One region of the Streptomyces sp. NPDC050439 genome, then DNA from elsewhere that is predicted to be linked to it. Evidence: riboswitches for the same ligand, from Rfam matches in the RefSeq annotation. Region 1 holds a riboswitch; each other region holds the start of a gene.
The links. Region 1 has a riboswitch for cobalamin ahead of AB0I66_RS09575 (energy-coupling factor ABC transporter permease). Riboswitches for the same ligand answer to the same signal wherever they lie in the genome.

Region 1 (4,354 bases):
GCGGCCCCTGCTGCGCGGAGTGCCCTTCTCGTTCGTCCGGGTCGACCGGGCGGGCAACATGTCGAAGCGGCAGTCCGCCACCGCGTTCCACTTCTCCCGCGCGGGCGGCACCTGTCCGCTGTGGAACGTGTACGAGGCGTTCGCCGCGCCCGGCCGCATCCACGTCCAGGTGGCCGCGATGCCGGACGGCCAGCGCTTCCTGTGGACCGCCCGCGCGGTCACCCGGCACCGCGGTGGCTGGGGCGAGCCCGGCAAGACCTTCGCCATCGGCCTCGGCTGCGAGATCCGCCACGCGGCGCGGCTCGTCTACTCCGACGGCCTCGACCTCGACAGCGCCTCGTCCGCGGTGCCCATCGGCATGGGCTGCCGCCTCTGCGAACGCACCGACTGCCCTCAGCGGGCGGTGCCTCCACTGGACCGCCGACTGGCGATCGACGAGAACAGCAGCACCTTCGTCCCCTACCCGGTGGCCGGACCGTAGGTCTTATTGCACATCACTTGCAACTACACTTCTCATGCAGAAATGCAGAAATGCAGAAATGCGCAAGACCTGTCCTGTACGTGAAGGAGACGACGATGGCCGCGGGGCGCGTTGTGCTGGGAATCGAGTCGTCGTGCGACGAGACCGGGGCGGGGATCGTTTCGGAAGGGCGGCTGCTCGCCCATGTGGTCGCGTCCAGCATGGACGAGCACGCCCGGTTCGGCGGTGTGGTCCCCGAGATCGCCGCCCGGGCGCATCTGCACTCCTTCACGCCGGTCGTCCGGCACGCCCTCGACCAGGCGGACCTCAAGCTGTCGGACATCGACGCGGTGGCGGTCACCACGGGACCCGGTCTGGCGGGTGCGCTGCAGGTGGGCCTCGCGGGAGCGAAGACCCTGGCCCACACGCTCGACGTCCCGCTGTACGGGGTGCACCACCTGGCCGGTCATGTCGCCGCCGACACGCTGGAGCACGGCCCGCTGCCCGACCCCTGCGTGGTGCTCATCGTCTCCGGCGGGCACACGTCCCTGCTGCTCGTCCGGGACCTGGTCCGCGATCAGATCGTGCACCTGGGGGACACCCTGGACGACGCGGCGGGCGAGTGCTTCGACAAGGTCGCCCGGGTCTTCGGCCTTCCGTATCCGGGCGGCCCCGCCATCGACCGTGCGGCCCGGGACGGCGACCCGCGCGCGGTGGCCTTCCCCCGCCCGCTCACCGGGCCGAAGGACGCCCCGTACGCGTTCTCCTTCTCCGGCCTCAAGACCGCCGCCGCCCGCTGGGCCGAAGGGCACGCGGGCCGGGGCCTGCCGGTGGCCGACGGCGCGGCCTCGCTCCAGGAGGCCGTCGCGGACGTCCTGACCCGCAAGGCGCTCGCCGCCTGCCGGGATCACGGGGTCACGACCCTCGTCGTGGTCGGCGGCGTCGCCGCGAACTCGCGGGTACGGGCGCTCGCGGAGGAGCGGTGCGCGGCAGCCGGCGTGCGCCTGCGCGTTCCGCCGATGACCCTGTGCACCGACAACGGCGCGATGATCGCCGCCGTCGGCGATCTGCTCGTACGCGCCGGGGCCGAGCCCGCGCCCCTGGACGTGTCGATCGACCCGTCCGCCCCACTGGAGTACGCGGCCCTGCAGCCGGGAGCGGTCCCGGCCAAGGCCGTCTGATGACGGCGGTCGTCCGCGTCCTGCGCGGCGAGCAACTGCTTGCGCACACCGACGCCTTGCGCACGGTCTATGCCGAAGCCTTCGGCCCGCCTCCTTGGCACGAGGACGAGGACAGGGTGGCGCAGTTCCTGGTCCGGCTCGGTGACGACGTGCGCCGTCCCGGCTTCACCGCGGCCATCGCCCTGCAGGGGACGGACCTCGCCGGATTCACCACCGGGTGGACCACTCCCGACCCCTTCCCCGCCGACCGCTGTTATCCGCAGGCGGCCGCCGGACTCGGGGCCGAGCGCGCCCACTCGTGGCTGTGCGGGGCGCGAGAGATAGACGAACTAGCCGTGCGTCCCGGGGCGCAGGGGGCCGGGATCGGGGCGGCCCTCCTTGAGGCGATGGCCGCGGGCGCTCCCGACGGCCGTGCCTGGCTGCTCACTTCGGTCCGGTCGGCGCAGGCCATGGCCTTCTACGGTCGCCAGGGCTGGACCCAGGCGACACACCCCTCGCCCGACGGCAAGGGTGTCGTCGTCTTCCTCGGGCCCCACCACCCCGCCAGGACCCTCGCGGTGTCCTGCGGCACAGGAGGGGCGACCGCGCGGGGAGCGGGGCGTACGCCGGGCGCGCACGGGCCGGTGCACATGGGCTGACCAGGGGCGTACGCCCTGGTCATGTGCGCTCGCGCGTGCCACAGGTCGAGCGGTCCCGCAAGTTGTCAGGTCACTGGATTCCGCACTAGGGTCACCACGCCTTGGTGCTCGGGAAATCGGTGTGATGCCGGTGCGGCCCTCGCCACTGTGATCGGGAAGTCCGGCTCCAGCCCTCGCGGCAGCCACTGGGCGCAACACGCGCCCGGGAAGGCGGAGTCCGGTCGGTACGACCCGTCAGCCAGGAGACCGGCCAAGGCACGTTGTCCATCCACGAGGTGCTGGAGAGGGTCTGCTTAGCCATGCACATAGCCGAGGGTTTTCTCCCGCCGGCGCACGCGATCGCCTGGGGCGTAGCGTCCGCGCCGTTTGTCGTCCACGGAGTCCGCTCCCTCACCCGTGAGGTCAAGGAACACCCGGAGAGCACCCTGCTCCTGGGCGCGTCCGGAGCATTCACCTTTGTCCTTTCCGCACTGAAGATCCCGTCCGTCACCGGCAGTTGCTCGCACCCGACGGGCACCGGGCTCGGCGCGATCCTCTTCCGGCCGCCGATCATGGCCGTGCTCGGCACCATCACGCTGCTGTTCCAGGCGCTGCTGCTCGCCCACGGCGGGCTCACCACCCTGGGCGCCAACGTGTTCTCCATGGCGATCGTCGGGCCATGGGCCGGATACGCCGTCTACCGGCTCCTGAAGCGGTACGACGTGCCGCTCATGGTGGCGGTGTTCTTCGGCGCGTTCGTCGCCGACCTGTCCACGTACTGCGTCACCAGCGTCCAGCTCGCCCTGGCGTTCCCGGACCCCGGCAGCGGATTCCTGGGTGCCCTCGGCAAGTTCGGCGGCATCTTCGCCGTCACGCAGATCCCCCTCGCGGTCAGCGAGGGACTGCTCACCGTCGTGGTGATGCGGCTGCTCGTGCAGTCGAGCAAGGGCGAGCTCACGCGGCTCGGCGTGCTGCTCCAGGGCAAGAAGCCGTCCGTGCAGGCGGACACCGGCAGCAAGACGACGGACGCCGACAGCAAGACGGACACCGACAGCAAGACGGAGACCGAGACGGGGGCCAGCGCCTGATGAGCCGGAACGCGAAGATCAACACCCTGCTCCTCCTCATCGTCGCCGCGCTGGCCGTGCTGCCGCTGGCCCTCGGACTCGGCGACGACGAGAAGGAGCCGTTCGCCGGGGCCGACGCCCAGGCCGAGACCGCGATCACCGAGATCGAGCCGGATTACGAGCCCTGGTTCTCGCCGCTGTACGAACCCCCGTCCGGGGAGATCGAGTCGGCGCTCTTCGCGCTGCAGGCGGCGCTCGGCGCGGGCGTCCTCGCCTACTACTTCGGTCTGCGCAAGGGGCGCCGTCAGGGCGCCGAGGCGGCGCGGGCCGAGGCGGCGCGCACCGATCCAGCCGTCGCGGAGCAGGCCGTCGACGAGGAGCACACCCGGGCCGGGACCGGGCAGGTCTGACCCGGCGTGCTGCCCATCGACGCGGCGGCGCACAGCAGTCGCTGGCGCCGCCGCCATCCCGTGGACAAAGCCGTGCTCGGGCTCGGCCTCACGATCCTTGCCGTCTCCCTGCCGCCCTGGCCGGGGGCCGTCCTGGTCCTGGTCGCCGCGCTCGCCGTGCTGCTCGGGCCCGCCGCCGTGCCGCCGCGCAAACTGTGGCGCGCCTACCGCGTGCCCCTGGGCTTCTGCGTCACCGGCGCCCTGACGCTGCTCGTCCAACTGGGCGGGTCCGAGGGCTTCGTCACGCTCGCCGACGGCGGCCCCGAGCGGGCGGGCGGACTGCTCCTGCGCACGTCGGCGGCCTCGCTCGGCGTCCTCCTCTTCGCCTTCACCACCCCCATGTCGGATCTGCTGCCCCGCCTGGTGAAGGCAGGCGTACCGGCGCCGGTGGTCGACGTGGCTCTGGTCATGTACCGGATGAGCTTCCTGCTCCTCGACTCCATGAGCCGGATCCGGCAGGCGCAGGCCGCGCGGCTCGGCCACACCACCCGGGCCGCCACCTGGCGTTCCCTCGGCGGTCTCGGTGCCACCGCGTTCGTGCGGGCCTTCGACCGGGCGAGCCGCCTGCAGGCCGGTCTCG
Region 2 (4,354 bases), on a different contig from region 1:
CTGTCTGCTAGCGTCGGCTGCACATATGGCTCTCTGCCTTATGTCATCAATCGAAACAGCCGCGACGACAGCGAGGAGCCACCATGCCGAGGGATGTCGACCCGAGCTTGAACCGCCGCAGGCTTCGCATCGCACTGCGCAAGGCGCGCGAGGCCGCGAAGCAGTCACAGGGCCATGCCGCCCAGGCCCTCGACTGGTCACTTTCAAAGATCATGAGGATCGAGCAGGGAACGGTGAGCCTCTCGGTCACCGACCTGCGCGCCCTGCTCCAGCAGTACGGGGTGACGGACCCGGCGCTCGCCGCGGAGCTCGAAGACGCCGCCCGCGGTTCCAAGGGGCCGAGCTGGTGGGCCCAGTACCACGACGTCATCGGCCCGCAGTTCAGTCAGTACTTGGGATACGAGAGCGCCGCCGCATCCTTTCGCACGTACAACCCGATCATCGTCCCCGGCCTTCTGCAGACGGACGATTACGCGATGGCGCTCCTCGCCCCACGCGTCGACGAGGCACGGGCGCGGCGGATCGTGGAGCTGCGGACAGCGCGCCAGGAGCGCGCTCTGGAAAGCGAGAACCCACCGTGGACGTTCTTCGTCATCGACGAGGCCGCACTGCACCGCCAGGTCGGCGGGTCACGCGTACAGCGCGCCCAGCTGCAGCACCTCATCACCATGTCCGAACGCCCGAAGGTGTCCCTGCAGGTACTGCCCTTCACCGCAGGCGCCCACTACTCCACCCTGAGCAGCTTCATCCTGCTCGGATTCTCGGACGACGAGGACCTGCTCTACCTGGAAGCCCAAGGAAACCAGTCAATCCGTGACGACCACGAGCTGATCGTGAGCCACCAGGAGTGCTTCGAGTCCCTCCGCGAGATCGCGTACAGCGGAGACAAGGCGATCTCCCTGATCCAGCGGATCAGGGAAGGCATCGACAGCAGCTGATCTGCCGGGCACGAGGAGCCCGGGGAGCGAGGAGGGGCCATATGCCCGCGTTGCGAGAGTGGTGGCGGGGGATCCTCACGGCCATCGGGCAGGCACCGTGGCGCAACACCGGCACGGCTGGTGCGCAGGGTGCGGGTGCGGGTGCGGCTCCTGTCGGACCCTCGGCGGGCGCCCCCGCCCCCGGCCGGTCACCGGCCGACGACCCCACGTACAACCAGCTCGTCCGCGAGGCGATGACCAACCCGTTCGGTGCGCTGGTGATGAACATGCTGGATCACAACCGCACGGAGGACCACGCCCGGCTGTACCGAACCAAGATCCGCAACTGCACCGGCTGCATAGTCGTCCTGCTGCTCGCGCTCGCCGGAATGCTCATCCTTCTGAGCGCCCTGAACCTGACGGGTTTCTGGACGGTCTTCTCGGTGATCAGCGGCGTCATGGCCCCCGTGGTCGCACTGAGCCGTCAGCTGTCCAAACTGCTCTCGGAGACCGGGACGGCCACGCCGACGCTCGGCGACGACCGCCGGGCCGTGGTGCCCGCCCAACGTCCCGAGCCTACGGCCGACGACCGTTCCTGAGATCGGCGGACCCCCACCACAACCCTACGGACACCGCGGTCACCGCAGCCGCGAAACCCCAGGTGGCAAGTCGCGCGGCCGTACTCTCCACCAGCAGGGAAACCACCGCACCCACCAGGGCCGCCGCCGCGCCGAGCAGCACACACACCACCGCGGCCACAACCGCCGGAGTCCTACGCCTCTCCCCGTGCCCGCCGCGCGCCAACTGCCGTAACTCGGCGAGATGATGCTCAGTCATCCTGCTCCCCTTCCCTCTCCCCCCGCGCCGACGAGGGCGCTCAGGAACGCCTGCCAGCGCTCAACGGAGAAGACGACGCGTGACCCTGACGGGTTCTGCGAATCACGGACGACCACCGCCTTCCGCACGAAAGCGACTTCGACGCAGTGTCCAGAATCCCCGCTGTAGCTGCTCCTGCGCCAGAGGCACCCAGATGAACTTCCATCGGCCACGCCGACCTCCCCCTGCCAGAAAGCCGGCGTCCCTCGACGCAAGTCCGTGTCGTCATTCTTCGCCCACGCCGCTGCACGATAGTGCCGTGATCTTGCGGGGCCCAGCGGACCCCCGTGAACCACCACAGCACGTCACGACCCGGGCCCAACCACTCGCGGACCGCTCTCTGGATGTCGTGTCCCAGTCTAGGAAAGTTCAATTTCGGAGCCTAGGGAAAAACCGGTCCCATGTGGGCCTCCGCACACTCTCCCGTCCCAGGTCAACGGCAAGTTGACGGGCGTTCGTGGGCGTGGTGGACTGCCGGAGCCAATACGGCAGCAGGAGAGGAAGCCGGTGTGAATCCGGCGCGGTCCCGCCACTGTCATCGAGGAGCTGACTCCTCGGAAGCCAGGAACTCTCGCCGCCGATCACGTCGAACCAGGGCGCGGACACCCTGAGTGAGGACATATCGCCATGCGCGGCCGCCCGTTGCCGGACCAGTTCCCGAGCGTGAGCTCACTTCTCGGCACAGCGACCGGCTGAAGCCATGCGTGCCGATCGCGACTTCGCGTACGGCGCCGCCGCCGGCCTTCTCGGTGATCTGTTCCTCGGCGATCCTCGTCGCGGGCATCCGGTCGCCGCGTTCGGGCGGGCTGCCGGTGCCGTCGAGCGTGTCCTGTGGCGTGACCACCGCGGGTGGGGTGCCCTGCACGCCGTGGTGTGCGTCGGGGGCGCGGCAGGCGCCGCCGCTCTGTTCTCTTCTCTTGTACGTGACTCACGCGCCGCGTCCGTCGCGCTGACCGCCGCCACCACCTGGGCCGTGCTCGGCGGGACCTCGCTCGGGCGTGAGGCGCGGGCCGTGGGCGGGGCGCTCGCCGCCGGGGACATCGAGGTGGCCCGGGAGCGGCTGCCGCATCTGTGCGGACGTGATCCGCAGGCCCTGGACGCCGACGGCATCGCGCGGGCCGTGGTGGAGTCCGTCGCCGAGAACACGTCCGACGCCGTGGTGGGCGCCCTGGTGTGGGGGGCCCTGGGCGGCGTGCCGGGGCTCGTCGCCTTCCGCGCCGTCAACACGCTCGACGCCATGGTCGGGCACAAGTCCGCGAAGTACCGGCGCTACGGGTGGGCTTCCGCCCGGCTCGACGACGTACTGGGGTGGCCGGGCGCACGGCTCACCGCCGTGCTCGCGGCGGCCGCCGGGGACGCGCCGCAGGGCGCCGTGCGCGCCTGGCGCCAGGACGCCGCCAAGCATCCGAGCCCCAACGCCGGGCCCGTCGAGGCCGCCTTCGCGGGGGCGTTGGGCGTACGGCTCGGGGGGACGCTCTCGTACGCGGGGCGCGTGGAGCACCGGCCGGTCCTGAACGGCGGCGGGCGGGGCGTGCAAGTCGCCGACATCGAGCGGGCCGTGAAGCTGTCGCGGCGGGTCGGTCTCCTTGCTCTCGGGGTCGCCGCGGCCGTGAGCACCATACGGAAAGGCAGGGCCTCATGAGTGGTGGACTCCTCGTCGCGGGAACCACGTCCGACGCGGGCAAGAGTGTCGTCACCGCGGGGATCTGCCGGTGGCTGGCCCGCAAGGGCGTCTCCGTCGCGCCCTTCAAGGCGCAGAACATGTCCCTCAACTCCTTCGTCACCCGCGAGGGCGCCGAGATCGGGCGCGCTCAGGCCATGCAGGCGCAGGCCGCCCGGGTCGAGCCGACCGCGCTGATGAATCCGGTGCTGCTCAAGCCGGGCAGCGACCGCAGCAGCCAGGTCGTCCTGATGGGCAAGCCCGTGGGCGAGATGAGCGCGCGCGGCTACCACGGAGGGCGGCAGCAAGCGTTGTTGTCGACCGTCGTGGGATGCCTGGAGGAACTTCGGGGCAGCTATGACGCCGTGATCTGCGAAGGCGCGGGCAGTCCCGCCGAGATCAATCTGCGGCGTACGGACATCGTGAACATGGGGATCGCGCGGGCCGCCCGCTTCCCCGTGGTCGTGGTGGGAGACATCGACCGCGGGGGCGTGTTCGCCTCCTTCTTCGGGACGACGGCGTTGCTGAGCGCCGAGGACCAGGAGCTGGTCGCCGGATATCTCGTGAACAAGTTCCGGGGCGACGTCTCGCTGCTCGAACCCGGGCTCGACATGCTCCACGGGCTCACCGGGCGGCGCACGTTCGGTGTGCTGCCGTTCCAGCACGGCCTCGGCATCGACGAGGAGGACGGCCTGCGGGTCTCCCTGCGGGGTGCCGTACGGGAGTCCGTCGTCGCTCCCCCGGTCGGTGAGGACGTGCTGCGGGTCGCTGTGTGCGCCATTCCGCTCATGTCGAACTTTACGGACGTGGACGCCCTGGCCGCCGAACCCGGCGTCGTCGTGCGGTTCGTGGACCGGGCCGAGGAACTCGTCGACGCCGATCTCGTGGTCGTGCCCGGCAC
Region 3 (4,354 bases), on a different contig from region 1:
CATCCATGATCAGATTCGGCGCGAACGTCATCGCGACGACGATGGCGACCCCCACCTCGTACAGCGCGCCCGGCAGCGACTTGAGCAGCCGCGCCGGGCTGGCGAGAGCGTTGGCGGCGCCCACGCAGATGAGGAGACCGGCCAGGCGCACCCCGTCGTAGAGCGCGAAGAGCAGCCCCTCGGCCGTCACCCGGCCCCCGATCCGCACCCCCTTCGCCCAGTCGGGCAGCGGCACTTCGGGGAGCGTCACGATGACGTGCGTGCCGGGGATGGGGGAGCCGAGGACGACGGCGAAGACCAGCCGGATGGCGATCACGACGAGGCCCAGCTTCACGAAGGCGCCGTACGACCGCGCCCACGGGGCCGATGTCCTGCGGGCCGCGACGACATAGCCGGCGACACCGATGAGGAGACCGATCAGCAGGGGGTTGGTGGTGCGCGACGCCGCGACGCCGAGCCCGAGCGCCCACACCCACCAGGCGCCGGGGTGCAGCGCGTTGCTCCGGTGCGCCGCGGGGGCCAGACGCCTCCGCAGCGCACCGGGAGCGGTGCTCGGTTGATCGGTCATCGTGTGGTCAGCCGCGTCGGCGGCGTGCCTGCCAGACGGCGGCCCCGCCGAGCAGGGCGACGGCGGCCACGCCCGCGATCAGACCGACGGAGGGGCCACCGGAGCCGCTGTCCTCGTCGCTCGCGGCCGGCTTCTTCTCCGTGCCGTCGGACTCGCCGTTGCCCGAGACCTGCTCGCCGCAGCCCGACTTCGGGTAGTCCGCGATGGCGCACAGCAGGGCGTTGCTGTCGTAGCGCAGGGGCTTGGCGACCGCGGCGAGCGCGTCCGCGCTGGTCGCGTCGTCCGCGATCTGCGCGCACGCCGTACGCGCCTTCGGCGGGCTCTCCCCGTCGGGGGCGTCGCCCGGCGTGCCGAAGTCGATGACCAGGGCGATCCGCTTGCGGTCGTCCTTGGCGGGGGTCTTGGCGCAGATCGTGTCGAAGTCCGCGGCGCCGCGCGGCTTCGCGGCGTCCTTCGAGTCGGCGGACACGGCGAACCGGAAGCCCTGGACGGCCCCGTCGTCGGGGCGCGCGGTGCTCGGCCCCTGGCTCGCGTAGGCCCACGTGGAACCGTCCCGGTCCCAGAAGGACCAGTAGCGATACCCGGCGGCCTGGGCGGGGGCGGCGGTGAGGACGCCGAGCAGGGCGGCAAGGAGCGCCCCCACCATCAGGCGCCCGCACCGCGCGCGACCCCGCGTCACAGCTGCTGCTTCTTCTTGTTGCCGCTGTAGAGGAACCCGATGCCGATGCCGGCGACCATGCCGACGCCGATGATCCACCAGATGCTCAGGCCGCCGTCGTCGCTGTCCTTCTTCTCGTCGGCGGCCTTCTCCGTCGCCTCCGGGGCGGGACCCTGCGCGTTGAGCTGCTTGACCAGGTCCGCGCCGCCGAAGTCACGCGGGTCCATGCCGGCGGCGTGGGCGGCGAAGATCAGCTGGGCGTAGGCGGCGGGGCCGGACTTCTCGGCCCACTGCGCGGAGTTCTTCGCCAGCCACTGGGCCGACTTCTCGGCCTGCTCCGGCTGACCGGCAGCGGCGAGCGCGAGCACGGAGTCGGCGGTGTTGCCGAGGTCGGGCATGTTCTTTGCGCCGGGCATCGACGACATCAGGTGGTCGTCGCCCTTGGCGAGGGTCTTCAGGAGGTAGCCCGTGCCGTTCGCCGCCGCCTGCTCGGCGGTGTCGGCCTTCGCGCACTTCGGGGCGGCTTCCTTCTTCTCGGCCGCGTCCACGACCAGGCCCTTGCCGTGGGCGCCGAGGACACCGGCCGCGGTGGCGTCGGCGTTCGGCGAGAGCTTGCCGGACTTGACGTCCGCGAGACCGAAGGCGCCGCCGTCCTTGCCACAGCTCATCGAGAGGGCGGGCAGCGCGCTGTACGCGGTCTTGCCGCTCTGCGACTTCACGCCCTCCGGCTTCTCGCCCGCCGCGACGAGCGCGCCGATCACGATGCCGGTGGAGTTGGCGTCCGAGTCCATGCCGGGGCTGTAGCCCCAGCCGCCGTCCTGGTTCTGCACGGACTTCAGCCAGTCGACGCTCTTGCCGACGGTCTTCTTCTGACCGCCGAGCGCGGCGAGCGCCTGCACGGCCGACGCCGTCGCGTTGCTGTCGAGCATCGTCTTGGAGTCGCAGGGCTCGCCCGCGTCGGGGCGGTAGGCGGCGTAGGCGCCGTTCGAGCACTGCTGCCCGGTGAGCCAGTCGACGGACTTCGCGGCGGGCTTCACACCGGCCGAGTCCTGGGCGAGCAGGGCGTACGACTGCCGGAACACCCCGTCGAACTTGGGGTCCGCGTCGCCGTAAAGACCCGAGGGCAGCTTGGCGGAGGGCGACGGGGACGCGGTGTCCGCGAAGGCGGCCGGGGCGGCGGCCGAACCGAACACGGCGACGGCGGCCAGGACCGCTGCGCTGCGGCGAACGTTCATGATGCGGCGGGTGCCTCTCCCTGCGGGGGAGCGGGGCAGCACGGGCGCGTGCGGGCACGGGCACCGGGCGGCTCCGGCTCCGTATACCTCGACGGTGCCGGTCATCGGCGGTTCCGATGACGCGAGCCGGTCACGTTCCATGCGGGGCGATCCGGCTCTCCGGCGGTCCTTGCGGGACCGTGGATCACGGCTGCGGGTCAGCGCCGGATTCGCACCGGCTTCCCCCCGTACGGGCATGATGACGACGGGGCCACTCTACCGGCCCGTAGGGGAGGCGCCCCGGGGTGGCCGCCCCCGGCGGGAGGTCACACCGCGCGGTACCGCACGGGATCGTTGCCCACCGCCTCGGCGCGCCCCAGCTTCACCAGGCGCCGCACATGGGCCTCGGCCTCGGAGACCGCGATGTTCCGCGAGCCGTAGCGGATCTGGGCCCAGGGGCGGTTCCACTCCATCTGCTCGGCGAGCTGCCAAGGGGTGAGGGGCTCGGCGAGGAGGGCGAGCAGATCCGTCAGGCGCTCCTCGTGGTGGGCCAGGATCTCCTGGACGCGGGCCGGGGCGTCGGTGAACGCGTACTGGTGGGCCGGGAGCACCTCGGCGACCCCCAGGCGGCCGATGCGCTCCAGGGAGTCGAGGTAGTCGCCGAGGGGATCCGTGACGGTCTCGTCGTCGGGGTCCTCGTACAGGCCGATGTGCGGGGTGATCCCGGGGAGCAGGTGGTCGCCGGAGAACAGGCGGCCGCGGCCCGGCAGCCGTGCCGGGTGCTCCTCCTCCAGGTGCAGGCAGACGTGGCCGGGGGTGTGGCCGGGGGTCCAGATCGCGCGAAGCCTGCGCCCCGGCAGTTCGAGGAGCTCGCCCGGGGTGATGTCGCGGTCGGGGAGCGCGGCGGCCAGGCCGGGCAGCCGGGGTGCGCGGCCCGCGTCACGGGCGGCGAGGAGAGGGGCCAGATGGTCGGCGGGGGCGCCCGCGGCCGTCAGCTTCTCCGCCATGTAGTCGAACCAGCGGGCGGGCGGCCCGGTCCGGGTGCGGCGTACGACCGAGGCGTCGGCCTCGTGCATCGCGATCCACGCGCCCGACGCCTCGCGGACCTTGGCCGAGAGGCCGTGGTGGTCGGGGTGGTGGTGGGTGATGACGACGCCGTGCACCGCGTCGGCGGACGTGCCGCAGGCGGCGAGGCCTTCGGCGAGTGCGTCCCAGGAGGTGGGGTCGTCCCAGCCCGTGTCGATGAGTACGGGGCCGGCGTCCGTGTCCAGGAGGTGGACGAGGGTAAAGCCCAGCGGATTGTCGGGGATGGGGACCTTGATGCTCCATACGCCCCCGCCGTGCTCGGTCACCTGCGGTTCGGTCACCTGCGTCATCGGGCGCCCTCTTCTTCTCTCGTTCGTCGCTCGACCGTAACTAGAACTGGTTCCAATGATCGCCTAAGTCGACCGTTTCAACAGGCTACTTGAGCCTTGCCCTCCGTGGACTAGTGGAACTAGAACTGGTATCAGTTCTGAAACAGTGTCAGAAAGCGTGCCGCGCAGGCGGAATCCCGCAGGAGGCAGTCAGCCATGACCGAGCTCGTGGAACACGGACAGCTGTTCATCGGCGGGGAGTTGGTGGATCCCCACGGCAAGGACGTCATCGAGGTGGTCTCGCCGCACACCGGCCAGGTCTTCGCGCGGGTGCCGCACGCCGCGCCCGCCGACGTCGACCGGGCCGTCGCCACCGCGCGCAAGGCGTTCGACGAGGGCCCCTGGCCCCGGATGACCCTCGACGAGCGGATCGAGGTCATCACCAGGATCAAGGACGCGTTCGCCGTACGGCACGAGGAGATCGCCCGCGTCATCAGCTCCCAGAACGGCACCCCGTACACATCGAGCGTGATGGTGCAGGCCCTCGCCGCGATGATGG

Region 2: linked by a shared signal. The riboswitch ahead of AB0I66_RS13390 (cobalamin biosynthesis protein) and the one ahead of AB0I66_RS09575 (energy-coupling factor ABC transporter permease) in region 1 are both predicted to bind cobalamin.
Region 3: linked by a shared signal. The riboswitch ahead of AB0I66_RS16175 (prenyltransferase/squalene oxidase repeat-containing protein) and the one ahead of AB0I66_RS09575 (energy-coupling factor ABC transporter permease) in region 1 are both predicted to bind cobalamin.

The regions. Positions count from the first base shown of each region.
Region 1 is NZ_JBFAJT010000002.1:530,539-534,892, reverse strand. Features, by position in the region: gene AB0I66_RS09590 (short-chain fatty acyl-CoA regulator family protein) at 1-481, shown strand, start outside; gene tsaD (tRNA (adenosine(37)-N6)-threonylcarbamoyltransferase complex transferase subunit TsaD) at 577-1,641, shown strand; gene AB0I66_RS09580 (GNAT family N-acetyltransferase) at 1,641-2,279, shown strand; cobalamin riboswitch at 2,365-2,549, shown strand; gene AB0I66_RS09575 (energy-coupling factor ABC transporter permease) at 2,579-3,346, shown strand; gene AB0I66_RS09570 (energy-coupling factor ABC transporter substrate-binding protein) at 3,346-3,735, shown strand; gene cbiQ (cobalt ECF transporter T component CbiQ) at 3,742-4,354, shown strand, end outside.
Region 2 is NZ_JBFAJT010000003.1:62,122-66,475, forward strand. Features, by position in the region: gene AB0I66_RS13375 (helix-turn-helix transcriptional regulator) at 84-938, shown strand; gene AB0I66_RS13380 (hypothetical protein) at 980-1,516, shown strand; gene AB0I66_RS13385 (DUF397 domain-containing protein) at 1,751-2,092, opposite strand; cobalamin riboswitch at 2,244-2,387, shown strand; gene AB0I66_RS13390 (cobalamin biosynthesis protein) at 2,494-3,435, shown strand; gene AB0I66_RS13395 (cobyric acid synthase) at 3,432-4,354, shown strand, end outside.
Region 3 is NZ_JBFAJT010000003.1:694,367-698,720, reverse strand. Features, by position in the region: gene AB0I66_RS16185 (energy-coupling factor transporter transmembrane component T) at 1-568, opposite strand, end outside; gene AB0I66_RS16180 (SCO2322 family protein) at 576-1,214, opposite strand; gene AB0I66_RS16175 (prenyltransferase/squalene oxidase repeat-containing protein) at 1,244-2,461, opposite strand; cobalamin riboswitch at 2,585-2,714, opposite strand; gene AB0I66_RS16170 (MBL fold metallo-hydrolase) at 2,767-3,816, opposite strand; gene AB0I66_RS16165 (aldehyde dehydrogenase) at 4,012-4,354, shown strand, end outside.